DNA from 3 places in the Proteus sp. G2626 genome. Region 1 is predicted to be linked to each of the others. Evidence: riboswitches for the same ligand, from Rfam matches in the RefSeq annotation. Region 1 holds a riboswitch; each other region holds the start of a gene.
What was found. Region 1 has a riboswitch for thiamine pyrophosphate ahead of thiC (phosphomethylpyrimidine synthase ThiC). Riboswitches for the same ligand answer to the same signal wherever they lie in the genome.
Positions count from the first base shown of each region.

Region 2: it holds a riboswitch for thiamine pyrophosphate, as region 1 does, so the genes downstream of both, thiD (bifunctional hydroxymethylpyrimidine kinase/phosphomethylpyrimidine kinase) here and thiC (phosphomethylpyrimidine synthase ThiC) in region 1, are expected to answer to the same signal.
Region 3: it holds a riboswitch for thiamine pyrophosphate, as region 1 does, so the genes downstream of both, thiB (thiamine ABC transporter substrate binding subunit) here and thiC (phosphomethylpyrimidine synthase ThiC) in region 1, are expected to answer to the same signal.

Region 1 covers NZ_JAABNH010000008.1:4,226-14,595, reverse strand. Annotated here, with positions in the region: gene GWJ05_RS04430 (thiazole synthase) at 1-376, opposite strand, end outside; gene thiS (sulfur carrier protein ThiS) at 378-578, opposite strand; gene GWJ05_RS04420 (HesA/MoeB/ThiF family protein) at 575-1,324, opposite strand; gene thiE (thiamine phosphate synthase) at 1,318-1,965, opposite strand; gene thiC (phosphomethylpyrimidine synthase ThiC) at 1,949-3,901, opposite strand; TPP riboswitch at 4,032-4,154, opposite strand; gene nudC (NAD(+) diphosphatase) at 5,019-5,804, shown strand; gene hemE (uroporphyrinogen decarboxylase) at 5,893-6,966, shown strand; gene nfi (deoxyribonuclease V) at 6,959-7,627, shown strand; gene GWJ05_RS04385 (YjaG family protein) at 7,702-8,292, shown strand; gene GWJ05_RS04380 (HU family DNA-binding protein) at 8,483-8,755, shown strand; gene GWJ05_RS04375 (DUF1481 domain-containing protein) at 8,800-9,462, shown strand; gene purD (phosphoribosylamine--glycine ligase) at 9,487-10,370, opposite strand, start outside.
Region 2 covers NZ_JAABNH010000027.1:676,906-687,275, reverse strand. Annotated here, with positions in the region: gene GWJ05_RS15630 (N-acetylmuramoyl-L-alanine amidase) at 88-927, shown strand; gene brnQ (branched-chain amino acid transport system II carrier protein) at 1,035-2,381, opposite strand; gene yidA (sugar-phosphatase) at 2,684-3,490, opposite strand; gene GWJ05_RS15615 (helix-turn-helix domain-containing protein) at 3,618-4,004, opposite strand; gene mgrB (PhoP/PhoQ regulator MgrB) at 4,344-4,520, shown strand; gene GWJ05_RS15605 (amino acid permease) at 4,669-6,051, shown strand; gene pagP (lipid IV(A) palmitoyltransferase PagP) at 6,156-6,791, opposite strand; TPP riboswitch at 7,864-7,952, shown strand; gene thiD (bifunctional hydroxymethylpyrimidine kinase/phosphomethylpyrimidine kinase) at 8,004-8,801, shown strand; gene fbaB (class I fructose-bisphosphate aldolase) at 8,850-9,899, opposite strand; gene yegS (lipid kinase YegS) at 9,949-10,370, opposite strand, start outside.
Region 3 covers NZ_JAABNH010000007.1:73,794-84,163, reverse strand. Annotated here, with positions in the region: gene rapA (RNA polymerase-associated protein RapA) at 1-1,717, opposite strand, end outside; gene GWJ05_RS02880 (DNA polymerase II) at 1,902-4,253, opposite strand; gene thiQ (thiamine ABC transporter ATP-binding protein ThiQ) at 4,344-5,045, opposite strand; gene thiP (thiamine/thiamine pyrophosphate ABC transporter permease ThiP) at 5,038-6,618, opposite strand; gene thiB (thiamine ABC transporter substrate binding subunit) at 6,618-7,631, opposite strand; TPP riboswitch at 7,697-7,788, opposite strand; gene rppH (RNA pyrophosphohydrolase) at 7,901-8,431, shown strand; gene ptsP (phosphoenolpyruvate--protein phosphotransferase) at 8,440-10,370, shown strand, end outside.

The DNA.
Region 1 (10,370 bases):
CAACAAAACCTTCTTTCACGAGGATTTCAGCGGCTTTAAGTGTTTCAATAGGGTCGGGTAATAAATATTTGGTATCAGGATGAATTTCTAATTTTACCCAATGAGTGCCAAAAGCTTCTTTGGCTAAACGAGCCGCAAATACCGCTTCTTGTGCTGTTTTCGCACCCGATGTATTAGGTAATAATTTCACACCTAATGATTTAAGTGGTGCGATTAAATCATCATTGCCCTTTTTTAAATCCACTCGCTTCATTGCCATTGTAACTAATTGGCTACCCGAAGCCTTAATGGCTTCTGTCATTAACGTTGGTGTTGCAAATTTCCCTGTGCCTGTAAAAAGTCTCGATGTGAATGTTGTATCAGCAATTTTTAACATATCAGCCCCCTGCAATTGCTTGGAAGAGAAGAATAGTATCGCCATCATTAATAGAATGCGTTTCCCAGTTTTCACGAGGAACAATGATTTCATTGATAGCAAGTGCCACACCAATAAGTGGCTGTTCTAACTGAATAAGGAGCTGACTAATGGTGACAGGCATATCCAGAGAGTAGTGTTCGTCATTTACAGTAATGTTCATGCTAACCCTCGACAAACAGGACATGTTGTTGATGGCGTTAAACGTAAAGTACTCCAATTTTGTTTTCTACCATCGAAAAGGTGAAGTTTTCCACTGAGTGAACAAGGTAAACCAGAGAGCAATTTAATTGCCTCAAGTGCCTGAAGTGTACCAATCACACCCACAACAGGACCTAAAATTCCAGCTGTTCTACAATTGCGTTGTGGTTCAGTTTCATCAGGATAGAGGCAGTGATAGCAACCATGCGTAAAAGGAGGTTCAAACACCATAAGTTGGCCACTAAACCCTACGGCACTGCCACTGATAAGCGGAGTTTGCTGCGCAACACAAGCACGATTAATCGCTTGGCGTGTGAGCATGTTATCTGTGCAATCTAAGACTAAATCAGCCTCTTTAACTAATTTAGATAATGAGTCATCATCAATACGTTGTTTATAAGAGGTAATTTTTATCTCTGGATTTAATGCGAGCAGAGACTGCCTTGCGACCTCTGATTTTGCATTAGGAATATCTTGAGTTCGATAAAGAATTTGACGTTGTAGATTAGAAACATGCAACTTATCATCATCAACTAAAATAAGCTCTCCAATACCGGCACCAGCAAGATAAAGTGATGCAGGAGAGCCTAATCCACCAAGTCCAACAATCAGTACTCTTGCTTGTTGAAGTTTATTTTGACCCTCTAAGCCAATATCTTCTAACATCACTTGTCGGCTATAACGCATAAAATCATTATCATTTAGCATGATGGTTTTCCCTCCACTAATTCTAATAGTTTACGCGTTACTTGTTGCCAATCTGGCGCTTTTGTTATTGCACTGACTAAGGCAACACTACCGACACCAGTTGCAACAACATCAGGTACTCTCTCTAGCGAGATCCCACCAATAGCAACAGTTGGAAAATTAGGTGTCTGCTCTACTTGATGTTTCAGCGCATCCAAACCTTGAGGTTTGGATGGCATATCTTTAGTTGTCGTTGGAAAGATATGCCCTAATGCGATGTAAGATGGACGTAATGTTTTCGCTCTTTGTAATTCTGTTTCGTCATGAGTAGAAATACCAAGGCGTAACCCTGATTTTTTTATGGCATCAAGATCTGCAATATCGAGATCTTCTTGGCCAAGATGAACACCGTAAGCGTGATGTTTAATAGCCAGTTGCCAATAGTCATTAATAAACAGTCTTGCGTGATACTGCCTACCTAGTTTTATTGCTTCAACGATCTCTTGTTCAACATCGTTTGGTTGTTTATCTTTTATGCGTAATTGCAGGGTGGTAACGCCTGTTTTTAACAGGCGTTCGATCCATTCAACAGAATCAACAACAGGGTAAAGTCCAAGTTTTTTTTCTGTTGATGCAAAGGGGGGGTTAGAGGATCTGTTCATTTTCAGTCACCTCAACACTGGCGATTTCTGCACTGTGGTATAACTCACTTCCATGCTCTTTAAAAGCTTGAGACATTTGCTCCATGCCAGCCGCATAATCGCGTACTTCTTGTGTTATTTTCATTGAGCAGAATTTAGGGCCACACATTGAGCAGAAATGAGCGACTTTTCCTGATGCTTGAGGCAAGGTTTCATCGTGATATTGGCGTGCGGTTTCAGGATCAAGAGCTAAATTAAATTGATCTTCCCATCTAAACTCAAAGCGAGCTTTTGACATTGCATTATCACGAATTTGAGCTCCTGGATGTCCTTTGGCTAAGTCGGCGGCATGAGCAGCAATTTTATAAGTAATCAGCCCTTGTTTTACATCTTCTTTGTTAGGTAAACCTAGATGCTCTTTAGGGGTAACATAACAGAGCATTGCACAACCAAACCAGCCAATCATTGCTGCACCAATACCTGATGTGAAGTGATCATAACCTGGTGCAATGTCTGTAGTAAGAGGACCTAATGTATAAAAGGGTGCTTCATGACAATGCTCTAATTCTTCTGTCATATTGCGACGGATCATCTGCATTGGAACATGACCAGGGCCTTCTATCATGACTTGAACGTCATATTCCCAGGCAATTTTTGTTAGTTCACCTAAAGTATGTAATTCAGAAAATTGTGCTTCATCATTTGCATCTTGAATTGAACCCGGTCTCAATCCATCGCCTAGAGAAAGGGAAACATCATAAACGGTACAAATTTCACAGATTTCACGGAAATGTTCGTAGAGGAAATTTTCTTTGTGATGTGATAAACACCATTTCGCCATTATAGAACCACCACGAGACACAATACCTGTTAGGCGTTTTGCGGTCATGGGAACATAACGTAATAATACACCTGCATGAATAGTAAAGTAATCAACACCTTGTTCTGCTTGCTCAAGTAAAGTATCGCGGAACATTTCCCAAGTGAGATCTTCAGCAATACCGTTAACTTTCTCGAGTGCTTGATAAATTGGAACTGTACCGATAGGAACGGGACTGTTACGAATGATCCACTCACGCGTTTCATGAATATAACGGCCTGTTGAGAGATCCATGACGGTATCTGCTCCCCAGCGTGTAGACCAAATCAGTTTTTCAACTTCTTCTTCAATGGAGGAGGTTACAGAGGAGTTTCCGATATTGGCATTCACTTTCACTAAGAAATTACGCCCAATAATCATCGGTTCTGATTCAGGGTGATTGATATTGGCAGGAATGATAGCTCGGCCCGCAGCAACTTCTTGGCGTACAAATTCAGGGGTAATATTGTCAGGGAGATAGGCTCCAAAGCTAAAGCCTGTGTGTTGTTGGCGTAATACTTCGCTTCGAATACGTTCACGCCCCATATTCTCACGAATAGCAATAAACTCCATTTCAGGTGTGATAATACCTTTTCGAGCATAATGTAATTGCGTCACGCTTTTACCCTTTAGGGCTTTTTTAGGGTTAGGCTTTAATGGAAAACGTAGATGCTCTAATCCAGCATCAGAAAGACGTTGTTGTGTGAAATCAGAGCTTAAGAGTGAAAGTGCTTCAGTATCATTGCGCTCATCAATCCATGATTGGCGAATTTTTTTTAAGCCAAGATTAACGTCGAGTTGAGATGCTGGATCGCCATAAGGGCCTGAAGTGTCATATACCGGGACGGATTCATTATCTTCAAAAACAGGGTTTTCTTTTGATCCTCCTACCAATGTTTTATCAAGCTGGATCTCACGCATTGGTACTTGAATATCGTTACGAGAGCCTTCAAGGTAAATACGTTTTGAATTGGGAAAACTGACCCCTTGAATAGTACTAATAAATTCCTGAGCAGCATCTCGTAGTACTTTTCTTGGGCGCTGTTTATTGGCGGTTGGCGTAATATCTTTAACAGATAAAGTTTGATTTTGGGACATAGCATTTCCTAATAAATATCATGCAGGTTGTAGCCTGTCGGGTGAATATTGAGAAAAATGCTTGTCTGGAGGTCGCAGGGAGTATCGACAGATAGGCGTATAAAAAATATACGGGATGAAGCTATCAAAAGGTCGAATCACTCTTGTTCCCTTCGCGGGTATTAACCCGATCAGGTTCCGCGGATCCCGAATTAACGGTCTCAGCCTGTGTTTATAATATCCTTATAAACACTAGGCACTCCGACAAGAAGAAGTCCAGTATATGAAAGATTTTAAAAACTACAAGTCCGATATGGGTTATTTATTTAAATCCCAATGTTGCTGTTTCCAGTTTTTCATTTGTGAAATTTGAGCTAATTGTTTATCTGGATTGATAACTGTGGCGTTATCAGCTTGATAACATAATGGGAGGTCATTAGTGTGTCGGCATAGAAATAAATATAAATATTATTAATATTATTGGTTTCTTTCCATTGATTTAGGCGTTCAATCTTCCCTTCTCGCGATGTGGTGTGCCTTCAATATATCTAGTGTAATAATTATCTTTAATTTGCCTATTAATGCCTATTGAAATATCCACAGTAAGTTGTTTTGCAATCGCATGAACGAAAAAGGACATTGTTGCTGAAATAATCATAATAGGAATATTTTGCTGTTGATATTGTGTAATTATTGATATTTCTTCAGGGTAAAACAATAGCTGAATTTTTTCAGTAAAGTCATTAACTCAATGATTTAACTTGTCTAAATTATGATATTTAAAGTAAGTAAAATGTTGATAAAGATATTGAACCATATCCAATTTTTCAGCGTAATAGTCTACAATCATTTGTTGATCTAGTTTTAGAAAATAGGGATGAGTGGCTATTTTTTTATCCCATAAATAACATGTTCATAAATGACTAGGAACACCCGCTAAAAGTGTTTCATCTAAATCAAAAATCGCAATTTTATTTTTGGTTTTATCTGTCATTCTTACATTTTTTTATAAATAAAATTTATCAAATTCTCTTTTGAATGTTAATAAATTATAGAGAATAATCATAATACATTGAGTGGGTCTTACTAAAGAGAGTATCCTTAATTCCATATCATTATTTTGGATAGAATTATCATTATGCATTTATATACGCTAACGGGATCAGAAAAAGGCTGGTGGACAGTCAGCCTTGGTGGGCGAGTGTGGTTACCTAAAGGTGAACTCCCTTTTGGCTTGGCAAAAGAATGGGATCTTATTGGTCAGCACGCCAAAATTGTTGGTGAGTGGCAAGGTGAAACAGTTTGGCTTATTCATGGAAAAATGGATAACGACATGTGTTCACCGAGGCTTATCGCTTCACAAGATGAGAATTTATTTAAACTAGTAGGTCGTGGTGTTCAGTTAGCGGAGTTTTATCGTTCTCATCGTTTTTGTGGTTATTGTGGTTCCAAAATGCGCCATAGTGAGAGTGAATGGGCGTGTTTATGTGATAATTGTCATGAACGTTATTACCCGCAAATTGCTCCTTGTATTATTGTGGGGATCCGTCATGAAGATAAAATCTTACTCGCACATCATGTTAGGCATAAACATTCTCCACTTTATACGGTGCTCGCTGGTTTTGTTGAGGTTGGTGAAACACTAGAAGAAGCGGTTGCCCGCGAAGTATTTGAAGAGAGTAATATTCGTATTCGTAATATTCGCTATGTTTCTTCGCAGCCTTGGCCGTTTCCTCATTCTTTAATGATGGGATTTTTGGCTGATTATGATGGCGGTGAGTTACGCCATGATCCTACTGAATTAACCAGTGCTGGCTGGTATCGTTACGATAAACTACCACAGATCCCACCTCCAGATACTATTGCCCGACGTTTGATAGAAGATACGATAGCGAATATTAGACAGGATAAAGAAAAGAACTAAATAAAGGCGTTGTCTGCCAACAGTTATTTTTCCAGCATGTTACAATGCATACTATTTCGCGGCCCAATTACTGTTAATGGAGTTAGTCATGAGTGAGTTGAAAAACGACCGCTATTTACGTGCGCTATTGCGCCAACCTGTTGATGTCACCCCTGTTTGGATGATGCGTCAGGCAGGCAGATATCTTCCTGAATATAAGGAAACACGGGCACAGGCGGGGGATTTCATCTCATTGTGCAAAAATACAGAGCTGGCATGCGAGGTGACATTACAGCCTTTAAGACGTTTTCCATTAGATGCCGCTATTTTATTTTCTGATATTTTAACTATTCCTGACGCGATGGGATTAGGCCTTTACTTTGAAACAGGTGAAGGCCCTCGTTTTAAGTCACCAATAAACACCCTTGCTGATATTCAAAAATTGCCTATTCCAGACCCTGAAGATGAACTTGGTTATGTGATGAATGCTGTGCGAGCGATTCGTCATGCCTTACAAGGTAGCGTGCCTTTAATTGGTTTTTCGGGAAGCCCTTGGACACTGGCAACGTATATGGTAGAAGGTGGAAGTAGTAAGGCCTTCACAAAAATTAAAAAAATGATGTATGCAGAGCCACAAGCACTACATCTATTACTGGATAAACTAGCAGATAGCGTTATCCTTTATCTGAATGCTCAAATTAAAGCGGGCGCACAATCTATTATGATCTTTGATACATGGGGTGGTGTATTAACAGGGCGTGATTACCAACTCTTTTCATTACATTATATGCATAAGATTGTTGATGGTCTTATTCGCGAATATGATGGAAGAAAAGTTCCTGTAACCTTATTTACCAAAGGTGGTGGTCGTTGGTTAGAAGCAATGGCCACAACAGGTTGTGATGCATTAGGACTCGATTGGACAATTGATATTGAAGAAGCACGTCGTCGAGTAGGAGATAAAGTTGCCTTACAAGGTAATATGGATCCATCCATGTTATATGCGCCTCCAGCAAGAATAGAACAAGAAGTCGAAACTATTCTTGCTGGGTTTGGCAAAGGTAATGGTCATGTCTTTAATCTTGGGCACGGTATTCATCAAGATGTTCCACCAGAGCATGCTGGTGCATTTATTGATGCGGTTCACCGTTTATCGAAGCCTTATCATCAGGATAATGATTAATACCCAACAATTACGTCAGGAGCAGACAGAAAAAGCTCAACAGATTATTTTAACAGACCAATTCACAGCACCAACTTGCATAGCAGGTGCTGATGTTGGTTTTGAAGAAGGTGGCGCAGTCACTCGCGCCGCTATCGTGATAATGCATTACCCTTCTTTTGAAATTCTTGAATACCAAATCGCGCGAATTCCTACAACGCTTCCTTATATCCCTGGTTTACTTTCATTTAGAGAGTGCCCTGCGTTACTGACAGCCTGGCAATTAGTAAAACAGAAACCTTCTCTTATTTTTGTCGATGGGCAAGGTATCGCTCATCCTAGAAGACTTGGTGTTGCAAGCCATTTTGGTTTGTTAGTGGACACACCTACCATTGGTGTAGCGAAAAGTCGTTTATGTGGTATTGATAAAGCGATAAATGAAGAGATGGGAAGCTATGAGCGATTAATGGATAAGAATGAGCAAATAGGCTGGATTTATCGTAGCAAGAAAAAATGTAAACCCCTGTATATTTCTCCGGGTCATAAAGTGAGTATGGAAGGTGCTTTGCAGTGGGTTGAGTTGTGTATGAAAGGATATCGATTGCCAGAACCAACGCGTTGGGCTGATGGTATTGCTTCAAATAGGCGATTATTTGAGCAGTTGAATAAGAATAAGCTCTAAATGACCGGGAAATATGTGGATATTTCTAATTTTCAGGTAAACTGCGCCTAAGTTAAGAAAATGAGTAATCACGAATGTTGAAGAACCCAATCCATTTACGTTTAGAAAAGCTGGAAGCTTGGCAACACTTGACGTTTATGGCGTGCCTGTGTGAGCGAATGTACCCCAATTATCAGGTATTTTGTCGTGAAACAGGATTTACCGATCCAACGCTTTATCGCCGTATTCTCGATCTGGTTTGGGAAACTTTAACGGTGAAAGATGCAAAGGTTAATTTCGATTCTCAATTAGAGAAATTAGAAGAAGCTATTCCTGATGCATCTCAATTTGATATTTATGGTGTCTATCCAGCAATTGATGCCTGTGTCGCCTTGAGTGAAGTTGTTCACTCTCGTTTAAGCGGTGAATCGCTAAGTCATGCTATTGAAGTAAGCAAATTATCAGTAGGGACAGTTGCTTCACTTGAAATGACACAAGCAGAAAGAGAAATGAGCGAAGATGAGCTAAGATCTCTGCCTGCTGTTATTGAAGAGTTCGATATCCAATGGGAAATCTACCGTCTACTTGTTGAGTGTGAAGAAAGAGATATCGAACTGATTAAAGGTCTACGTGCAGACCTTCGTGAAGCTGGAATGAGCAATATCGGTATAGAATTAACGCACTAAATCAGAAAAACGTGATTTAGTGCTTGAAAAGCGACGTTTAAAGACTTCACATCACCCCTGTGTATGTTCTACATTGGGTACGAAAAGAAGTGGCTCAGGTGTTTTACTTAATTCATCTTCTTAAAAAGATAAGTTAAGTTTTTTCACCAGATGTTTTTCAAACGATAAAACATACTTTAAGGACTATTTTATGAACAAAGCTGAATTAACCGAATCAGTTGCTGAAAAAGCGGATCTGACAAAAACTCAGGCAAAAGCTGCTATTGAAGCGTTTATCGACTCAGTAACAGGTGCTCTGAAAGAAGGCGATTCTGTACAGTTAGTTGGTTTCGGTACATTCAAGGTAAATCACCGTGCAGAGCGTACTGGCCGTAACCCGCAAACGGGTAAAGAAATTAAAATTGCAGCAGCTAATGTTCCTGCATTTACTGCCGGTAAAGCACTGAAAGACGCAGTAAAATAATTCCTTTGAACGGAATGAACAATAGAGGGGGATTTACTCCCCTTTTGTTGAAACGACAGGGGCTGTTAGCAATAGGATCTGCTTTTTTGCTCAGCGCCTGCTCCTCGACTGTACAACTCCCTGAATTTTCTGCAACCGGTTATATTGCGGACGAAGGTGTTGTGCGACTATGGCGTTTAAATAATAAAGCATCAGAACCTCAAGTAATTATGAGCGTTTATAGCTTTTATAAAAAACCAGAAACTGTCATTACATTCTATGAGTACCGCCAAAATAGTCTTTGGCAAGTCCGCTCCGAAGTTATTAATCCAAATGATCCCTCATCTTGGCACCTTCGTTTAAATAAACGTGGTGAAGTTATTTTCATGCAACAAGAAAAGCACCAACAAAAACGAGCATTAACAGAAGATGAACGTTTAAGAATGGTGTTCGCTGCAAGCAAAGAGCGTGAGATTAGCGAGGTATTGACCATTGGGAAAGTGAATTTAGTACAGGGTGTCTGGTATCAGAATACAATGACAACATGTGCTGGTGAGAAGGTGAGTGTTTCATTTGAAGCACCAGAGCAGCGTTGGTTAAAAATGAGAACGCGTAATTCAAGTAAGCCAGTTTATGTGGCTTGGCTTGATTCACCAGAAGGTAAGCAGTTACTTATGGTTGCAGAACATGATTTCTGTAAATGGGAGCCAACAAAAGAGAGTTTGTGATGACTCCCTTTTGCCGTCGTTAATCTATTTCTTTAAGCGTGCAATCGCTCGATAGCCGATATCATGGCGATAAAAACAACCGTCCCAATGAATACCTTTCGCTAAAGCATAAGCATTTTTTTGCGCTTGCTCGATATCATCACCTAACGCCGTCGCACATAAAACTCTTCCACCGGCGGTGATAACATCTCCTTTATTATTTAGTGTTGTTCCTGCTTGAAATACTTTTGCTGTTGATGATGGTGTTGTTGTTAAACCTTCAATAACATCGCCTTGACGATAATCAGCAGGATAACCGCCTGCAGCAATGACTATACCTAAAGCAGGGCGAGGATCCCAAATAGAATCTTTACCTTTTAAATTACCTTTTGCTCCAGCTAAGCAAAGCTCAACTAAATCAGATTGCATACGCATCATAATGGGTTGGGTTTCAGGATCACCGAAACGGCAGTTAAATTCGATAACCTTCGCAACGCCATGTTTATCAATCATCAGTCCTGCATAAAGGAAGCCTTGATAACGATGACCTTCAGAGGCCATTCCTTTTACTGTTGGATAAATGATTTTTTCCATTACTTGCTGGTGGATCTCGGAGGTAACAACGGGTGCAGGTGAATATGCTCCCATTCCTCCTGTATTAGGGCCAGTATCTCCGTCACCAACACGCTTATGATCTTGACTTGTTGCCATTGGAATAACGTGCTCACCATCAACCATGACAATAAAACTGGCTTCTTCACCATCAAGAAATTCTTCAATAACAATACGATGCCCCGCATTACCAAAGGCATTGCCTGCTAACATATCCTTTATGGCGTTTTCAGCCTCGGATTGTGTCATTGCAACAATAACGCCTTTGCCTGCGGCCAAGCCATCTGCTTTAATCACTATTGGCGCACCTACTTTAT
Region 2 (10,370 bases), on a different contig from region 1:
AAAACGACAAAACTCAAAACCCATATTCTTTAATATGGGTTTTTTTATTACAATTTAACTTTGGGAATAGTTAATCAAGGATCAGAAATGCGATTTAGTCGATGTTATATAGGATTATTTATTGCAATAAGCATCTTAACCGGTTGTGCCAAACAATCAGAGTTTATTGATAGGGGCGATTACATAGCTAAAATTATTCCTAATAAACAGGACGCTAATGAGTGTGTAAAATATCTTGTGATGCATTATACCGCACTAGATGATGAACGCTCACTTAAGGTACTTACTGATGGTCGAGTCAGTAGCCATTATTTGATCCCTACACACCCTTCGTCTATTAATGGAAAACCTGTTGTTATCTCTTTAGTGGATGAAAAACAAATCGCTTGGCATGCAGGAGTTAGTCAATGGGGAGAAGCAACTAGCTTAAATAATTGCTCTATTGGTATTGAAATCGTTAATCTTGGTTACCGTGACAAGGGTAAGTTTAGGTATTGGTATTCTTATACCGCAGATCAAATAGTGACGATCTCAGTAGTGATGAAAGATATAATTACACGTTATGGCATCAAACCTCAAAATGTTTTAGGCCACAGTGATATTGCGCCTCTAAGAAAAGTCGATCCTGGTCCTTTATTCCCTTGGGAAAGGTTGGCAAGTCAAGGAATAGGAGCCTGGCCTGATAAACAGCTAGTACAATTGTATTTGGCTGGTCGAGATCCCTTTGAACCCGTTGATATAGCAAGTTTTCAAAAATTATTACAACAATATGGTTATCAGACGCCAACAAATGGTGTATTAGATGAAAAGGCGTTAAAAGTAGTGAAAGCTTTTCAAATGCACTTTAGGGCTACAAGAGCAGATGGTATTCCTGATGCACAATCAGAGGCGATTTTAAAAGCGTTAATTGAGAAATACCGAACTTAACACCTCCTGTTATGGGGAGAAAATATAAATAATAAAAAAGCGCCTCCAATATAAAATTGAGAAGACGCTTTTTTAATCTGTGTGACGAATGATGTGTTACACGCTGATTATTGCGCAGTATTTTCTACAGAGCGTGGCTCTTCTTTCAAATTTAAACTCACTATTAATGAGATCGCGAAAGCTATCACACCAGGTAATACCCAACCTAGCCCATAATCAGAAAGCGGGATATAGCTAAATAATTGTAGTAAGTCAGCATTTAACCACTTTAATTGTTTCAATGTGTCGAAAAGACTCATTAATACGATGATGGCAATAGTAAAACGATAGGTAAAGCGCGGTGATTTTAATTTATTACGAATAAATTGTAGCAATACCAATGTGACTGATGTTGGATAAATCATTAATAACGCAGGAATGGTCACACGTAATAAAGTATCAAGGCCGAACGTTGATACAATTGTTGTCATTAATGTAAAGACAACAACCCAAAAGCGATAGCCTAAGCGATGGTGGAATGTCGCAAAATAATCAGCCGCCGCACTTGTTACACCAACGAGTGTAGTCATACTCGCTAATAAAACAATTCCACCCATTAGCCAAGTACCAATAGGGCCAAATAAGGCATCAACATAGCGAGAGAATATCTGACCACCATTAGTTGCATTGAGTGCAGGATCTGCAAAAACAGAAACAGAATGGCTAGTGGCGCCTAAATAGAAAAGGCATAGATAAAGTGCAGCTAACAGTAAAACTGATATCAATCCGGCCTTTACGGTAATAAAACCGATTTGGCGAGGTTCAGTTATCCCTTTGGTATACAGCGCTCGTGCAACAATACCACCAAATGCCATAGCAGAAAGGACGTCCATGGTTTGGTAACCGTCTATAAAGCCAGAGAAGAAACCATTAACAGCATAAAGGCCTGTTGGTTCACCGATAGGTGAAATAGGTTTTGCGACAACGGCAATGCCTACAACAACCAGTAAGATTAACAGTGCTGGAGTCATAAACTTACCAATAGCACTTATCATCGTACCTTGTTTTAGCATGAAGAACATACTTGTGATATTGAACACAAGTGCAAAAGTAAGATGTGTTGCCGTATTTTTTTCAATAAGCCCTAAAGGTAAGAAACCCATTTCATAAGCGGTATTGGTGACACGAGGCATCGCAAAAGTAGAGCCTACGATAAGGTACAGTGCTACCCAGAAAATGACGGCAACCCATGAAGGTAAATCAACAGAAAGGCGCTCACCACGTCCACGAATTGCTACAATAACCAAAGTAAGGAAAGGGAGTAAGACACCCGTAACAAGAAAACCTAAGGATGTACTAAACCAGAGGTTTCCCGATTGAAAACCCGCCATAGGGGGGAAAATAATATTACCAGCGCCGAGGAAGAGTGCAAAAACCATCATTCCAAGAACGAGCATGTCTTTTGTAGAAAGCATAACTAAAACTACCTGTCTGTGAAGAAAATATATTAATGATTTATATGTGTTATTCTACTTTTAGCCTATTTAATAGCTGAATATGTTGTAAAAACGCAGTTTGAATAACGAAAAGTGAATTGATAGTAACAAATTCTGAAGGATATGTAAGAAGAAAGGCAGATTTAACGCTTATTTAACAGCAATTATAGAATAATAAAAGGCTATATTTTTGGTCAAAAAGCAGTGTGATCCTCTACTAAGGATCACAATTACTATATAATTTTGTAGACATTCGCGATAAAACACAAAAAAGATCGTGTTTAAATAAATTTATTAATAGCGACTGCAACACCGTGCTCTTCATTAGAAAGTGTGACGAATTTGGCGACTTTTTTCACTTCGTCAGGTGCATTGCCCATGGCAACCCCTAAAGCTGCATATTTCAGCATGGCTAAATCGTTACCTTGATCACCGATACACATAATTTTTTCTGGCGTAATTTTTAAATGTTCAGCTACTTTTTGGACAGCACTTCCTTTATTGACATGGGTATTTAGCACTTCAATAAAATAAGGGGCACTACGTAATATACTGTATTGTTCGTAAATGTTAGTGGGCAAATATTGGATGGCGTTATCTAAAACGGCAGGGGCATCAACAATCATAAATTTACTAAAATACATATCAGATTGCATTTCATTAAGAGGGCGATAATAAAGCGGTGTCCAAGATAAGAACGCCTCTTGGCAGGTGAAATGGCTAATATGGCGATTAGTGGTATAAATTTTATTGTCACTAATGACGTGAAAATGAACGCCTATCTCACGAGCGAGATTTTCAAAATAGAGGTAGTCTTCAAAATTGAGTAAATCCTGAATAATGACTTCACCATTATCTGCTTGATGAATTTGGCTACCATTATTACTAATACAGTAACAATCCGAAGTATCAAGACCGAGTATTTTTAAATAAGGGGAGATGCCATTAAAAGAGCGCCCTGAAGCCAGTACAATCTTAACACCCGCTTCTTTGGCTCGTTGAACAGCATCTTGTACTTCGGGTGTGATTTCGTGTTGTTTGTTGAGTAAGGTTCCATCTAAATCAATAGCGATAAGCTTAATACTCATTAGCATCCCCATATAAAATAAAAGCAATCATGATAAAGGAAGGACGAAGCGGTCTATCATCACATAGCTTGAGTATTATTTATGTGACATTTAAGGCTATCTGCATAATGCCACACAAATAGAAGGGTTAATCACAACAAGGTGATTGTAAATGTAAAGGTTGTTTGGTTTCTAATACGATCTCTTGATTTTGCCGAAAGTCGAAAGGCGTAATGCCATACTCTTTACGGAACATATAAGTAAAGTGAGATTGTGAACCAAAGCCAAAATCGAGGGCGATATCAAAGATAGAACGTTCACTTGTACGTAATAAATGGATAGCGCCAGCAAGTCTACGTTGACGAATATACTTTCCTAAAGAGGTGCCTGTGACTTCTTTAAAGATTTTCTGCATGTGCCAAAGAGAATACCCAGAATAAGCCGCCAACTCCTCAAGATGGATAACACGGCCTAAATGCTCCTCAATCCATTTACTTAGCGCGCAAACTAATGCGAGATGATTATCTTGTGGCATTACAGTTCCATTTTATCAATGAAGTTAAGGTAAAAATCAAAATTAACTCCCTAATCTTATACAAAAAGTGGCAGACAGAGAAATCCATATTAATGGATAGCTATCTCTTCTCGTTGGCAAAATGTGTAATTAAAATAAAAAGTGTTCATTTTGCCGACTGTTTAAAGAAAAAAAGTACAAATTATCGAGAGTCTGTCGAGGAAGCGTTTACCTTTCATTATGAAAGGTATGCTAAATTTACTCATAGAGATAATTGATTGCGAATTTTATAACAACAACTCCCCGTGTTGTTATCGTATTTAAGCGAATGCTTATAATGTTATTCATCATACTAACAAAATGTATTTAAAGGATTTTAAATTGAACGCAAAGAAAATAATTATTAGTTTAATTATTGCATTAGCCATCAGCTTTGGTCTCTATCTTATGGCTTTAGATAACTTTTGCGATCGCGGAGAAGATTTTCAGCAAGGTCTTTGTCGGTTTACCACATTATTCCCCTCCAAACATAGCTAGAAAATCACTTTTCTTATTATTTTTCGCCTAGCATAAAATGTATTTGTTATTCAAGTCAGATTAGTGTTTTAATGGGGGCTTGAAATAAACAAAATCGTAAATATTAGTTTACATGTTAAGTTGATAAAATAATAAGAGAAGAGGATGTATGGCGAGAAAGTCGCAACAGACAGAACTTAAGCGCGGTCTAAAAAATCGACATATCCAGCTCATTGCGCTGGGTGGTGCTGTCGGCGCTGGTCTGTTTCTTGGTATAGCGCAAACCATTAATATGACGGGCCCATCAGTAATATTAGGATATGCTATTGGTGGTTTTATTGCGTTTATGATCATGCGCCAACTGGGCGAAATGGTTGCCGAAGAGCCAGTTGCGGGCTCGTTTAGTCACTTTGCTAATAAATATTGGAGCCCTTTTGCTGGATTCCTATCTGGTTGGAATTATTGGGTGATGTTTATTCTTGTCGGTATGGCAGAGTTAACTGCCGCAGGAAAATACATTAACTATTGGTTACCCGATATCCCTGTTTGGGTTTCTGTGGCTATCTTCTTTGTCGCAATTAACTTAATTAACCTGATTAACGTCAAAATGTATGGTGAAACAGAATTCTGGTTTGCCATTATTAAAGTGTTGGCGATAGTCGGTATGATTTTATTTGGTAGCTATTTACTGGCCAGCGGTAATGGTGGCCCACAAGCATCGGTCAGCAATTTATGGGAGTTAGGTTTCTTCCCCCATGGTTTTACTGGTTTTATGTCGGCTTTAGCGATTGTTATGTTCTCTTTTGGTGGGCTTGAGTTGGTGGGGATCACTGCAGCCGAAGCTGAAAATCCGAAAGTGAGCATCCCGAAAGCGACTAACCAAGTTGTTTATCGTATCTTAATTTTTTATATCGGTTCATTGTTGGTACTACTTTCACTTTATCCTTGGACTCAAGTTGTGAAAGGTGAAAGCCCATTCGTACTGATTTTCCATAATTTGGATAATTTCTTAATCGCTAATATTTTAAATGCTGTGGTATTAACAGCAGCATTATCTGTTTATAACAGTGGCGTTTATTCTAATAGCCGTATGCTTTATGGTTTGGCAAAACAAGGTAATGCACCACATTCACTTGCTAGTGTGAATAAGCGTGGTGTGCCTGTGATGTCATTACTATTATCAGCAGTTGCAACTTCATTAGGTGTTTTAGTTAACTACTTATTACCCGATCAAGCATTAGAACTATTAATGGCGTTAGTGGTGACAACATTAGTCCTTAATTGGATCATGATCTGTTTAGCTAATTTAAAATTCAGAGCAACAAAAATTAAAGAGGGTGTAGAGCCTTCCTTTAAAGCGCTTTGGTATCCATATGGTAACTATATTTGCCTTGCTTTCTTATGCATGATTTTGGTGATTATCTTATTTATGCCACAAGTGAATATTTCAGTTATTTTAATGCCGTTCTGGATTGCGTTCTTGTGGGTTGGATTTAAGATTTCCCGTATGAAGAAAGCACCAGAGAATGCTCAAGCAAGCCAGGATATTTAAATATTATTGGCTTATTTGATAATAAAAAACGCATCATTAGATGCGTTTTTTTGTGTTTTATTTATATTGTTTGTATTTCTTCTGATAGGAAAAAAGTAAGAAAATTATTGCCAACGTAACCAAGCAAATAATACGTTACCATTGTTGTACGTACCAGGTACATATGTTGCTTGTAGTGAAAGATGACCGTAACCCACAGAGACTAGCGGTAATGGCAGTGGCATCGGAATATAGTCATATTCATGGCGTGCTGTAATACTTAGTGTAAATCCTGCCCCCATACGGAAACCGTCTTTATCACCGGGATACCACATTTTCTCAAAACCATAACCTATAATAGGTTGTACTCGGTTATTTGAGTCCATAAATGCCATCGCATAAAGAGAGTGCCAATCACCATCATTGTCATAACGATATTTCCCCATACCAAAACCCCAAGGCGTTTCGTTATAGCGATCCGTTTTTTCTTTATCGTAAGTAAAACGGTTATGCCAAGTCCACACAGGCAAATAGTAGTTATATTGGTCGTTGTCCCAAGTCTGATTGATATTACGTTTGAATTTCCCCCAGTAACTCTCTTCGCTATTAGATTGAGACATATTATTGGTTGTTTGGTGGTTTTCTGTCGTAATAATCTGATGTGGGGTTGAATTATTTTCAGAAGCGAAAGCAGTAGTTGTTAACGCAAGCGAAAACAACGTAGTTGCTAATACGCTAGGGTGAAAATAGGTTGAAAACATAATATAACTCCGAGTACGGCATTGCTATGATTCTGGTGATGACAAATAAACGTTACTAATAGTGTTATTTAATCGACAAGTATTTAAGATAAGAGGTATCTGAAACTTGACTTCTTAACTAAAATCTTAAGGGATAAGAATCGGTTATAAAAAAAATAAATAAATTTGTTATATTTATGAATGCATTTATTTGGAGCATTCAATATTGTTATCTTTTAATGGTAACGTATTGTTTTTAATTTAAAATTAAGTTTTTATTAGATTGAAAGTAAATAGCTGATAAATAAGGATAAAGAGATATTATTTAAGATGAGTCATTTTCAATATAAAAAATTGACCAAATATCTATTTTTATAAATTTATTGAAATATTAGTAAAAATTGATATTAATAACATTAACTTATAAAAAAAGTATTTATTTTCGACGGGATAATAAAGTAATGAATAAAAAGAGTTAAATAAAAAAAAGAAAAATTCCGTGTTGGTTTATAAATTGTTTAAGTTAAGTGAGTTTTATTTAGTGGTGTGTCGATTTTTTGTGCAGATTATCCTAAGGCAAAAACGTGTGAATAATGTTTACTCACATGTTTTCAGGAAATAGATTACTTATTATTGAGATAATTTTTCTTGGCTTATGATAAGTAGCCGATATGGGTATGAGTATCGCGATCTTTGCCCCAGCAGAAAGCATCCCAGTTATTATAGAAATCTTCAATACTGCCAATTAAGTATAGTGGTCTATCTTCCTCAGTTCCATCTGAAGCATAAATATAATGGCCTTTGCTAAAAGCCCATAAAATCATATCAACCCAAAAACCTTTACCATCAGAGATTTGTTCTTCATCAGTAACGACGATATTATGAACTTTAAAAAGATTACAGAAAAAAGTACGAGGTAATTCTCTGATCTCATCACGATGTTTAGGTATACGGGAATGCCAAACTTTTACTTGAGCTGATTTATCTTACTGAATAACAAGCCTCAAAAGTAGGGAGTTAATAAATCGAGATTAGCTATCAAACTAGCATCTTTATCTTGAGCATGCGATACTCCTTATCGCCTGAATTTATAGGCTTTGGCTCGGGGCGCCTTATGGCTGAGATGAACCCGTATAACCTGATCTGGATAATGCCAGCGTAGGGAAGTCAAGGTAACTCTGCTGATTAACAGAGTCCGACTTTTCTGTAACTGGTGAAAGGAGGAGTTAATCAGTGAGATTCAATGCATTGTCTATCGCAGGTACTGACCCTAGTGGTGGCGCAGGTATTCAGGCTGATCTGAAAACATTTTCCGCACTGGGTGTTTATGGTACAACAGTAATGACAGCACTTGTTGCTCAAAATACCTGTGGTGTCCGTAGTGTCTATGATTTATCCCCTGATTTTGTTGCAGCTCAATTAGATGCTGTTTTGTCTGATGTTCGAATTGATAGCGCCAAAATAGGTATGCTCTTTAATGCCTCAATTATTGATGTGGTTTGCGACAAAATTCAGCAATATGCCATTCCTTTTGTTGTGCTTGATACGGTTATGATTGCAAAAAGCGGTGATCCTCTATTACAGCCTGATGCGGTTAATAAAATGGTCAGTCAGCTTTTACCGTTGGTTGATTTGATCACACCTAATTTACCTGAAGCAGCTACACTGCTAGGTTGTGAAGTCGCTCAAGATGAAACAACGATGAAGCAACAAGGTTATGCATTGCTAAAGCAAGGATGCAAAGCCGTGTTAATGAAAGGAGGACATTTAACTGAAGATGAAAGTCCTGATTGGTTATTTACTCAAGATGGCGAGTGGCGATTTACCTCAAAACGCGTTAATACGAAAAATACCCACGGTACAGGATGCACGCTTTCAGCCGCTTTAGCCGCTATTCGTCCTCAAGTCGCTAATTGGCAAATTTGTGTTGAACAAGCAAAAGCCTATTTACAACAAGCGCTAGAACATGCGGATAGTTTAGAGGTTGGGCAAGGTTTTGGTCCTGTACACCATTTTCATCGCTGGTGGTAACAATAAAGCCCCTAAATAATAAGGGGCTTTCATCGTTGAACTTATTAATTAAGCAATAGTGACAGATTTATTCAAATAAACATCTTGTACTGCATTAATCAGGGCAACCCCGTCTTTCATTGATTTTTTGAACGCTTTACGGCCTAAGATCAGCCCCATACCGCCAGCACGTTTATTAATAACGGCGGTGCGAACGGCATCTTCAAGGTCATTATTACCAGAAGCGCCACCAGAGTTAATTAATCCTGCACGGCCCATATAGCAGTTTGCTAATTGGTAGCGAACTAAATCAATTGGGTTTTCAGTAGTGAGTTTCGTGTAAACACGCTCATCAGTATGACCAAAACCAATCGCTTTAAAGCCACCGTTATTTTCAGCCATTTTTTGTTTAACGATATCAGCACCAATAGTTGCCGCTAAATGATTTGCCTGACCCGTTAAATCTGCACTTGCATGGTAATCTACGCCATCTTTTTTGAATGCTGGGTTGCGTAAATAAGCCCATAGTACAGTGACCATACCCAATTCATGAGCACGTTCAAAGGCCATTGAAATTTCTTCAATTTGTCGACGGCTTTCTTGTGAACCAAAGTAAATAGTTGCACCCACTGCAACAGCACCCATTTCAAAGGCTTGCTCTACGCTAGCATACAGTGTTTGGTCATATTGCGCTGGGTAGCTTAGGGTTTCGTTGTGGTTTAATTTCACAAGAAAAGGGATTTTGTGTGCATAGCGACGAGAAACAGAAGCAAGAACACCATAAGTAGAGGCAACACAGTTACAACCTGCTTCAATTGCTAATTCAACAATATTTTTTGGATCAAAATAGAGAGGGTTTGCTGCGAAAGAGGCTGCCGCAGAGTGCTCAACACCTTGGTCAACAGGTAGAATAGACAGATAACCCGTTCCCGCTAAACGTCCGTGATTAAACAGGGTTTGCATTGAACGTAACACGCTATTAGGGCGATTATTATCAATCATGACACGATCAACAAAGTCAGAACCTGGCAGATAGAGATTTTCGCTCGGGATGGTTTGGCAACGATGGTCTAATAATGATTTTGCATCAGCACCTAACAAACTTACTATATCAGTCATTACATACTCCAGTTCATGATGAGATGAGAGTGATTGTCATTTATCTACATTAAGATAACAAGTCACATTGAGGCGGTAACCGGCAGTGGATCGCTTCAGGTAACACAATAAATTCAAATTTATTCCCTAAAAGGGGTTCTCCATCTAAATTAAATACCATTTCATGAGAAGCGCTAATGTTTACCCAGTGACTTTCAAGCTCGATTATCTTGTCATTCTTTTTACGATCAAACAGGCTACTTAGAATAGAAGGGAGCAGTTCGTGAGCTTCTACAATGGTGATATTGAGTTTATTGTCGTTAATTAAGGCTTCAGGGCATAACTGTTGGCCTCCACCAGCTTGACGACCATTGCCGATACCTAAAATAAGAGACTCACCTTTCCAATGAAAGTTTTCAGCTTCAATGGTGCAATAGTCAGCTTTTAAAGTATCAATACGCAAAAGCCCATTAATAAAATAAGCCGCACCAC
Region 3 (10,370 bases), on a different contig from region 1:
ACTGGAAGTTACGTCCTTCAGAGCCGATTTCAGAACATAATAGAACTTGTGCACCTTCTTCTTCAGATGCGAAATAAGCTGCAGCACGATCGCGTTCAAGTAAAGACATTCCTTCATGGAATACGGCAGCTCGAATAGCTTCACGCTCGCGTAAAACTTGCTCTAATTGCAAGGCTGTTGCCGCCTGAGCACAAATAACTAGTACTTTTTCATTACGATTTGCAGTTAAGAAGTTGAGCAACCATTCAACACGAGGGTCAAAGTTCCACCATGTTGCGTTTTCACCTTCGAATTCTTGGTAAATACGTTCAGGATAGAGCATCTCTTTAGCACGAACTTCGAGACTCTTTTTCGCAGCCATAATTTCAGCAACTTTAATCGCTGTTTGATATTGTGTTGGCAGAGGCATTTTAATCGCATGAAGTAAGCGATTAGGGAAACCTTTAACACCAGAGCGAGTATTACGGAATAACAGACGGCCCGTTCCGTGTCTGTCCATTAACATATGAATAAGCTCTTGGCGTGATTTAGTGCGTTCTTCGCCTTGTGTATTTGCCGCTTTTAGTAATGGCTCAACATCTTGCTCACTAATCATTTCGCTAATGATATTTTGTTGTTCAGTATTTAAATCATCTTCTGAGAGTAAAATAGTAACGGCGTCGGCAACAGGGCGATATTTTTGTTGCTCATTAATAAATTCGTTGTAGTCATGGAAACGACTTGGATCAAGCAGACGTAAACGGGCGAAGTGACTCTCTTGACCTAACTGTTCTGGGGTTGCGGTTAATAGCAATACAGAAGGAATAGATTCGGCTAATTCTTCGATTACTTGGTATTCACGACTTGGAGCATCTTCGCTCCACACAAGGTGATGCGCCTCATCGACAACCAGCATATCCCATGTTGCTTCAACGAGGTGTTCAAAACGTTGTTTGTTTTTACGCACAAAATCTAAAGAGCAGATAATCATCTGTTCAGTTTCAAATGGGTTATCGCTATCTAATAAGGATTCGCTATAACGGCTATCATCAAATAGTGAAAAACGCAGATTGAAACGGCGTAACATTTCAACTAACCATTGATGTTGTAAGCTTTCAGGCACGATAATTAACACACGTTCTGCACGACCATCCATTAGTTGCTGGTGGATAATCATCCCTGCCTCAATAGTTTTACCCAGGCCCACTTCATCCGCTAATAAAACGCGAGGATTATGGCGCTTACCGACTTCATTGGCGATATAAAGCTGATGAGGAATAAGGCTTGCGCGAATACCACGTAAACCGCTTTGCGCTTGCTTAAACTGTTCGCTTAAGAATTTACGTGCGCGGTAGCGCAATGCAAAGCGATCCATACGATCTATTTGGCCTGCAAAGAGGCGATCTTGCGGTTTATTAAAAGTGAGTTTGTTATCTAAGAACACTTCACGTAATTGTGCTGGTTCTTCGGTGTCTAGACGGACACCATGGTAGATAAGAAGGCCATTATCTTCTACAACGTTATCGATGGCGAGTTTCCAACCTTCGTGACTGGTGACAGTGTCTCCTGCATTGAACATCACCCGTGTTATTGGTGCATCATGACGGGAGTAAAGGCGGTTTTCGCCACAGGCAGGAAAAAGTAAGGTGACCATGCGGGCATCAACGGCCACAACAGTACCCAGTCCAAGCTCGCTTTCTGTATCGCTAATCCAACGTTGACCAAGAGTAAAAGGCATATATATAAACTCAGCTCTCAAATATATAATTTAGGAATTATTAATGAATGCAGTATTGCGGTGTTGTCATTAAAATTTGTGGGATAAAAAGTGTCTGTTCTCTAAAAAAGAAAAGTTAATTATCACCAAAGGGGCGTTATGTTAATAGATGCAAAGCAAACCGTCACCTGCAAAATGACACATCTTAAAATGAGAGTGTCATTTGTCCATTTAACAAGGTTGAGAAATCATCTTGTATAAAAGGCAGGATAGCATCTGCAATCGGCATTAACTGCTTATTGATATAGTGTTCGTAATCAGGTGCAGCGGTCATGTGCTCTAATGGTTCAGGTCCCAGGAGAGTAATTATATAACTAATCCAACCGCCTTGCTGATATTGTTGAGGTCTATTTTTGGATAAATTATATTCATCAGCTTTACGCGCTGCTTTGACATGAGGAGGGACGTGTTGCTGATATTCTGATAATTTTCGACGTAACCGTTTACGATAGACTAATCTATCATCATATTTTCCCGCAAGCGTATCTGCGACATAATCACGAATAAACTGCTGGTACGGTTGTTGATGAAAAATCCGCGTATAAAGTTCTTGTTGAAATTTTTGGGCGAGGGGAGTCCAATCTGTTCTAACGGTTTCTAATCCTTTAAATATCATTTTATCATTGCTTAACCCCGCATAACGTTTTTTACTTCCCGTTTCCATACCTCGAACGGTTGGCATTAAAAAACGACGATAATGTGTTTCATATTCAAGCTCTAATTTGCAATCAAGTTGGTAAGTTTCAAAAAGGTGTGTTTTCCACCATTGGTTAACGTCTTGTACTAGCTGATGCCCAATTTGTTGTGCTTGTTGTTCAGTGTGTGGCGATTTAAGCCAAACAAAAGTAGAGTCTGTATCACCATAAATAACTTGATAGCCTTTAGCTTCAATTAACTCCCTAGTTTTTTTCATAATTTCATGACCGCGTAAGGTAATTGAAGAAGCTAAACGAGGATCAAAAAAACGACATCCCACCGAGCCTAAAACACCATAGAAAGCATTCATAATAATTTTGAGAGCTTGAGAAAGTGGGGCATTTTTATGTAACTTTGCGTTATCTCTTTCGTGCCAAATTTGCGACACAATAGCAGGTAAACAGTGTTGCTCCCGTGAAAACCACGCTTGGCGAAACCCGGGGATAGCCCGTTTTTCATCGGGTTGATGTGTTCCTTCAATCATTCCTACTGGATCAATTAAAAAGGTACGAATAATGGAGGGGTAAAGGCTTTTGTAATCAAGTACAACAACTGAATCATATAAACCGGGAGCAGAGTCCATAACAAAGCCTCCAGGGCTATGCTCTTCTGGTTTTTCACCTTGATTAGGCGCGACATATCCAATGCGATGCATAGAAGGAAGATAAAGGTGTGTAAACGCGGCCACAGAGCCACCACTTCTATCAACAGAAAGCCCCGTGACACAAGCTCTTTCTAATAAGAATGCCATAAGAGATGTGGCATCAAAGATACGGTTAACTAAGACACAATCTTGCCAGTTATAGTAGGCTAATGCGGGCTTATCTTCTTTAAAACGGCGATTAATTTCATCCATTCTGGCATAAGGTGTGTCAATGGCTTTACCTTCACCCAACAGTGTTTGCGCGACTGATTCTAGGCTGAATGAGGGAAAATTCCATGTGGCCATTTTCAGTGCCTCAATACCATCAATAATTAAACGGCCTTGTGCAGAGGCAAAAAAATGTCCTTTTTTAAATCCATGCTCTCGCCACTCTAGTGGGCTGTTTTGACGGCCAAGTAACAGGCTTGCACCATAGCGTTGAGCATGGGTATGTAAAATACGTAAATCGAATTGAATTAAATTCCAGCCAATAATAGCATCGGGATCGTAATGCTGTATCCACTCATTAAGTTTGTCAATTAAACGTAATCGACTACTGACATAACATAATCGATAATCTTTGAATTGCTGGCTTTCATGCCCTATAGGTAAATCATCGGTCAGCATAAATACGACATTATCGCCACAACCCGCAAGGCCAATAGAGTAAAGTTCACCATATTCACTGGTTTCAATATCTAAAGATACCGTTCGCAGTGTAGGACGATAATCTGGTGCAGGTTTTAATGTCACGGTATTGTTTTGTTGGTAACGAAACCAAATTGGTGCGGTGATAAAACGCTCCATCATGTAACGTTCATGAGGGCGTATATCGGCTTCATAAAGGCGAATCTGGTGCTCTTTAAGTTGTTGTTCAAGTTGAGCGAGTTGTCGGTATTGTTTGCAGTAGACACCAAAAACAGGCTGTCTTTCAAAGTCTTTTAAATCAAGAGGACGAATTTCAATATCAGGATTTTTATTAATGAGAGAACGTAAAATGGTTTCATGTTGGCGAGCAACAAAACCAATAGCGTGTTGTATAGGAACAGTGACTTTACGAGGACCATTATCCGTTGCAAGCCAATAGGAGACGACAATACCTTTTGGGGTGTCGCTCCAATGGCGGGTAAGAATAAAGCCTTGTTCGGTATGACCCATCATGAACACCTAATAAACACAAAAAATTCGCTAAAGATGCATTTATTATAGTCAAATAGTGGTTTTTTATACAGTTAATTTAAGTCAGGTTTAATTGAAGGGAATGCCTAAAATAAGTGATTGATCCACTTCACCATTTATCAAAGACAGTGTATTCCCATCATACACAATTGTTCCGTTATCAATCACAATCGCTCTTGATGCAATCTTAACAGCATCTTCTAAGCTATGTGACACCATCAGTAAGGTCAGGTTTTTTTCATCACAAAGTTGTTCTAGTAAGGCCAGCATTTCAATACGCAAAGCAGGATCGAGTGCAGAAAAAGGCTCATCGAGCAATAAGATAGGTTGTTCTCGTACAAGGCAACGTGCAATGGCAACACGTTGACGCTGACCGCCTGATAATTGTGAAGGTAAACGGTCAAGATAGTCATTTAAAGAAACTTGCTTGGCTCGGTTTTCTAACAGGTTTTTTTGTGTATCTGAGAGTTTTAAACCGGGATCTAACCCCAAGCCAATGTTTTGCCTAACGGTCAAATGAGGGAATAAATTATTATCTTGAAATAACATGGAAATAGGGCGTTTGGCGGGGACGGTTTTAGTGTGTTCGCGACCATTAAGAAAAAGGGTTCCTTTTTCAGAAGGCAAAAAACCAGCAATTAAACTGAGTAAGGTGCTTTTCCCTGCGCCACTGGGGCCTAATATGGCGATACGTTCACCTGCGTTTACGGTTAAGTTAAACATAAGGTGTTGATGTTCATAGGTATAAGCCAGGTGCTCTAATTTAATCATGAGATTTTCCTGCCAATCGTTCTATTAGGCTAAAAAGAGAGAAGCAAAGTAGTAATAAGATCATGGCTGTGACAGCACCATCTTGTGTGTGATAAGCCCCAATTTGCTGATAAAGATAGAAGGGTAATGTTCTAAATGTTTCATTACCAAATAGAGCAACAATCCCAAAATCACCAATAGAAATAACACAAGCAAAAGCAAGCGCTTGTGAAATCGGTTTTTTTAATGCCCGTAACTCTATCCAACGTAGTCGATTGAGACCCTGAATATTAAGTGATTGGCATAAAAGACCATAACGTGAAGCAATATCATTCATTGGATTTTCGAGCACTTTTAAGGCATACGGAATGGCAATTAATGCGTTGGTTAAAATGACTAATACATACGGTGATTCAGGGAGGCCAGTTGTATTGTTTAATAACAAGAAAAAGCCGGTTGCTAACACAATGCCGGGCATCGCCAGAATGATCAAACCACTCATTTCCATGGCTTGCCCTGCTTTTTTAAAATGGCGTAGGCGAAGCTCTCGGCTACTCCATAGCAACATCATCGTTAGTACAACGCAGACAATACCTGCACCGACGGCAATAATGAGAGACGTTGTAAAGGCTTGCCAAAGTATGGGTTGTTGTATGACTCGTATTAATTCGCTGTTAAGACCATCAGTTACTACCGCTAAAATGGGGGGCACTAAAAAGAGGATTGCGAGCGTAATAATTAGAGTATCTGTGATTTTGCTAAAGAGAGGGTCGTATGGATCACGCCAATGTTGTTTGTGGCTATTCCCGACAAAGAGTGAGCCTTTTAACTTTTGGCTAATCAGCACTAAACCTAAACAGCAAAAAAGCTGAATAAGGGCTAAAAGAGCTGCTCTATGTAAGTCGTAGTCATAACTTAATGCTTGATAAATCGCGAGTTCAACCGTTGTTGCCGCAGGGCCACCACCTAATGCCAGTACCGTGGCAAAGCTTGCAAAACAGAGCATAAAAATTAGTGATGCAGTGGGGAGTATTTGTCGCCATAAATAGGGAAACTCAAGAAAGCGGAAACGTTGCCAGCCATTCATACCTAATTGTGAGGCTAATTGACGTTGCTCTGGTGAGATACTTTCGAGTGCTTGCAATAGCATTCGGGTTGCTAATGGCATATTAAAAAATATGTGTGCCAATAAAATGCCTTGTAAACCATAAGGGGTAAATTGGTAATGAATCCCTAACCACTCACAAATTTGAGCAATCCACCCCACTCTGCCATAAACTGTTAAAATCCCAAAAAGTGCCACTAAAACGGGTAATACAAGGCTCATGGCACATAAACGTAAGAAGAGGGTTCTTCCTCTAAATTGACGTCGATAAAGTGCTTTTGCGAGCCAAATGGCGGGTAATATTGAAAACAGGGCAGATAAAAAGGCTTGCCAGAAAGTAAAACGGACAACATGCCATAAATAATCATCAGCAAAAATAGAGGACAGCTCGTCACTTGGCGCATTAAACCACAGTGCGCCAAATGACAACAATGCCACAATAAGCAGTAAACCCGAAGCACATAGCCCCGGGATAAGCCATCTTCCCATTAGCGACTAACCGCTGATTGCCAGTTACGAGTCCAGGTTTGGCGCTCTTTTGCAACAATTTCAGCATCAAATTGTAGTGATTTTTCTGGTTTAGGCATCGCAGAGTAGACTTCAGGTAATGGCATATCTATTACGGGATACATCCAATTGGTGGTAGGGATAGTTTCTTGGAAAGCTGGGGTTAGCATAAATTGCATAAATTGCTGAGCTAACTCAGGTTGTTTGCTTGATTTGAGTTTTGCTGCAACTTCTACTTGTAAATAATGCCCGTCAGAGAAAATAGCAGCTGCATAGTTATCTTTTTTATCCGCTAAAATGTGATAACCCGGAGATGAGGTATAACTGAGTACAAAATCACCTTCCCCTTTTAAGAATAGGCCATAAGATTCACTCCAACCTTTTGTCACTGTAAGGGTTTTCTCGGACAGTTTCTTCCATTGTGTCGCGGTATTTTCAGGATAAAGGGATTGCATCCATAACATTAAACCTAAGCCTGGTGTACTAGTGCGAGGATCTTGATACAGTATTTTCCATTTTTCTTGACTGTTTAGCAGTTCAGCCATGCTTTTGGGCGGGTTAGCAATGCGGTTTTTATCATAAATAAACGCAAAGTAACCGTAGTCATAAGGCACAAAGGTATCGTCAGTCCATTTTTCAGGTAAGGCGAGTTTCGATGTATCGATATTACTAGGTGCAAAAAGCCCCGTTTCTTTGGCTGCGTGGATCAGATTGTTATCTAACCCTAAAATAATATCGGCCTTACTTTTATTACCTTCCATACGTAAGCGATTAAGCAAAGAAACACCATCAGAAAGTGCGACAAGCTTTAATTCACAATCACATTGCTGTTCAAATGCTTTTTTAATAGCAGGTCCTGGGCCCCAATCTGCGGTAAATGAATCATAAGTATATATCGTGAGTGTCGGTTTTTGGGGGGCAGCTTGCGCTGAAAAAGAGCTTATTATACCCAGTGCACCCAGTAAGAAAGTAAAGCGAAGTGATGTAGTTAACACATTTAATTCCTCAGTAAAAAGTCAGGTAGGATCTGAGGAGTGAGGATGGCAAATCAATAAATATTGCAACATCCTGACTCAAATCCCTACGCCAGTATTATCTGGATCAGGTTCCACGGGTTTTTCTCAGCCTAAAAAGGCACCCCGTTGAGACTTTCCCATTGTAGATAAATCCACGCGTTGTGCAAAGTCTGTTGATAGAGGTTTACCGTCTGTGAGTAGTATGAAACAATGAGTTATCTTTCAAATTTGGTTATTGAGGTAGTCTAGTGATCGATGATGATGGCTACCGCCCGAATGTAGGGATTGTAATTTGTAATCGGCAAGGGCAAGTGCTTTGGGCTCGTCGCTATGGGCAACATTCATGGCAGTTTCCTCAAGGAGGAATTAACCCTGGAGAATCGCCAGAGCAGGCAATGTACCGAGAGTTGTTCGAAGAAGTTGGGTTAAGTCGCAAGGATGTTAAAATTCTTGCTTCCACGCGTAACTGGTTACGTTACAAGTTACCTAAGCGTTTGGTGCGTTGGGACACAAAACCTGTTTGTATTGGACAAAAACAGCGTTGGTTCCTTTTGCAGTTAACAAGTAATGATAAGGACATTAACGTTCAACAAAGCAAAACGCCAGAATTTGATGGTTGGCGTTGGGTGAGCTATTGGTATCCCGTTCGACAAGTCGTCTCTTTTAAACGTGATGTCTATCGTCGTGTAATGAAAGAGTTCGCACCAGTAGTCATGCCATTGCAAGAACAAGTGTCTTTACCTCGTCCATCGTATGGATATCGGCGTAAAAGGTATTAGATAACACTATGCTGACACGTTTGCGAGAAATTGTAGAAAAAGTGGCTATGGCAGCCGGGCTTCCAGAAGCACTTGAACTCTTAGTCAAGGAAACGTGTCAGGCAATGCACACGGATGTGTGTTCTATTTATCTTGCCGATAAGCAACGTCGTTGTTTTTATCTAATGGCCACAAAAGGGCTTAAAAAACCCAGAGGGCGGGCTGTTAGCCTTTCATTTGATGAAGGTGTTGTTGGTGAAGTTGGACGCCTTTCTGAGCTTATTAATCTCGCAGATATTCGTGAGCATCCTAGTTTTAAATATCTCCCTCAAGTTAAAGAAGATGACCTCCGCGCTTTCCTTGGAGTGCCCATTGTTTATCGTCGCCAACTCCTAGGTATTTTAGTGGTTCAACAAAAAGAGCGTCGCTTATTTAACGAAAGCGAAGAGTCTTTTATGGTGACGCTGGCAACACAGCTTGGTGCCACATTGTCACAAGTACAAACTAAAGGGCTTTTTGGACAATATCGTCAAAGTCGTATTAAAGCTCTTTCGGTATCCACTGGCGTAGTCATGGCCTATGGTTGGCAAGAAGTCTCTCAACCTATCCTTGAAAATGTCTTTAAAGCCAGTGCCCTTGATATAAAAGCAGAATTAAATCGACTTACAGTGGCTTTAGAAGAGGCTACTGCTGAATGTCGCCGTTTTAGTAAACGTTTTATGGCGAATGCTCAAAAAGAGAGTGCTGCCATTTTTGATCTCTACTCGCATTTACTCAACGATCCCCAGCTTAAACACAAAATGACAGCGATTATCACTCAAGGATATGTTGCGGAGTGGGCTGTAAAAGTGGTTGTTGAGAAAGTTTCGGCACAGTTTTCTAGTTTGAAAGATGGCTATATGCGAGAAAGAGCCTCTGATCTTAAAGCATTAGGACGGCGTTTATTATTTCATTTAGATGATGAAGTAAGCTCAACTAATATTTGGCCTGAGCGCTTTATTTTAGTGGCAGATGAACTGAGTGCGAGTTTATTGGCAGAATTACCCGAACAACAACTCGCAGGTGTTATTGTGCGAGATGGTGCGACACACTCACATTCTGCCATTCTTGTTAGAGCAATGGGGATCCCCGCGATTATGGGGGCGGATATCCAACCTGAGCTTTTACATAATCGAATGCTTATTCTTGATGGTTATCGTGGTGAGATTTTTATTGAACCAGAGCCTTTTATTACTCAAGAGTACAAACAAATTATTGATGAAGAGAGTGTATTAAGTCAGATTGCAGAAGATCAGCTAGAACAGCAGGCAGTTTTAAAAAATGGTGAAGCGGTTAGCGTTCAATTGAACGCGGGTTTGAATATTAAATATGAGCAACGTATTAGTCTCGGAATAGACGGTGTTGGCTTATATCGAACAGAAATTCCATTTATGTTACAAAGCGGTTTTCCATCAGAAGATGAACAAAAAAATCGCTATCGTGAAATACTCTCTTTCTTCCCCGATAAACCCGTTGTGTTACGAGCTTTAGATATTGGCGCAGATAAACAACTTCCTTACATGCCCATTAATGAGGAAAACCCTTGCTTAGGTTGGCGAGGAATAAGAATATTACTCGATCAACCTGAAATTTTCCTTATTCAGCTCCGTGCTATGCTAAAAGCAAACCTCGAATTTAAAAATTTGAAAATATTGTTGCCGATGGTGACAAGTATTGATGAAATTGACGAAGCGAGAACATTGTTATTACGCGCATGTGATGAAGTGAGTCGAGAATTAAAATGTGAATGTGCTTTGCCACCGTTAGGTATTATGCTTGAAGTCCCTTCGTTGGTGTTTATGCTGTCACAATTAGTTCATCGGGTTGATTTTATCTCTATTGGAACAAACGATTTAACTCAATATTTGCTTGCTGTCGATCGTAATAATACCCATGTTGCATCACTCTATGATAATTTGCA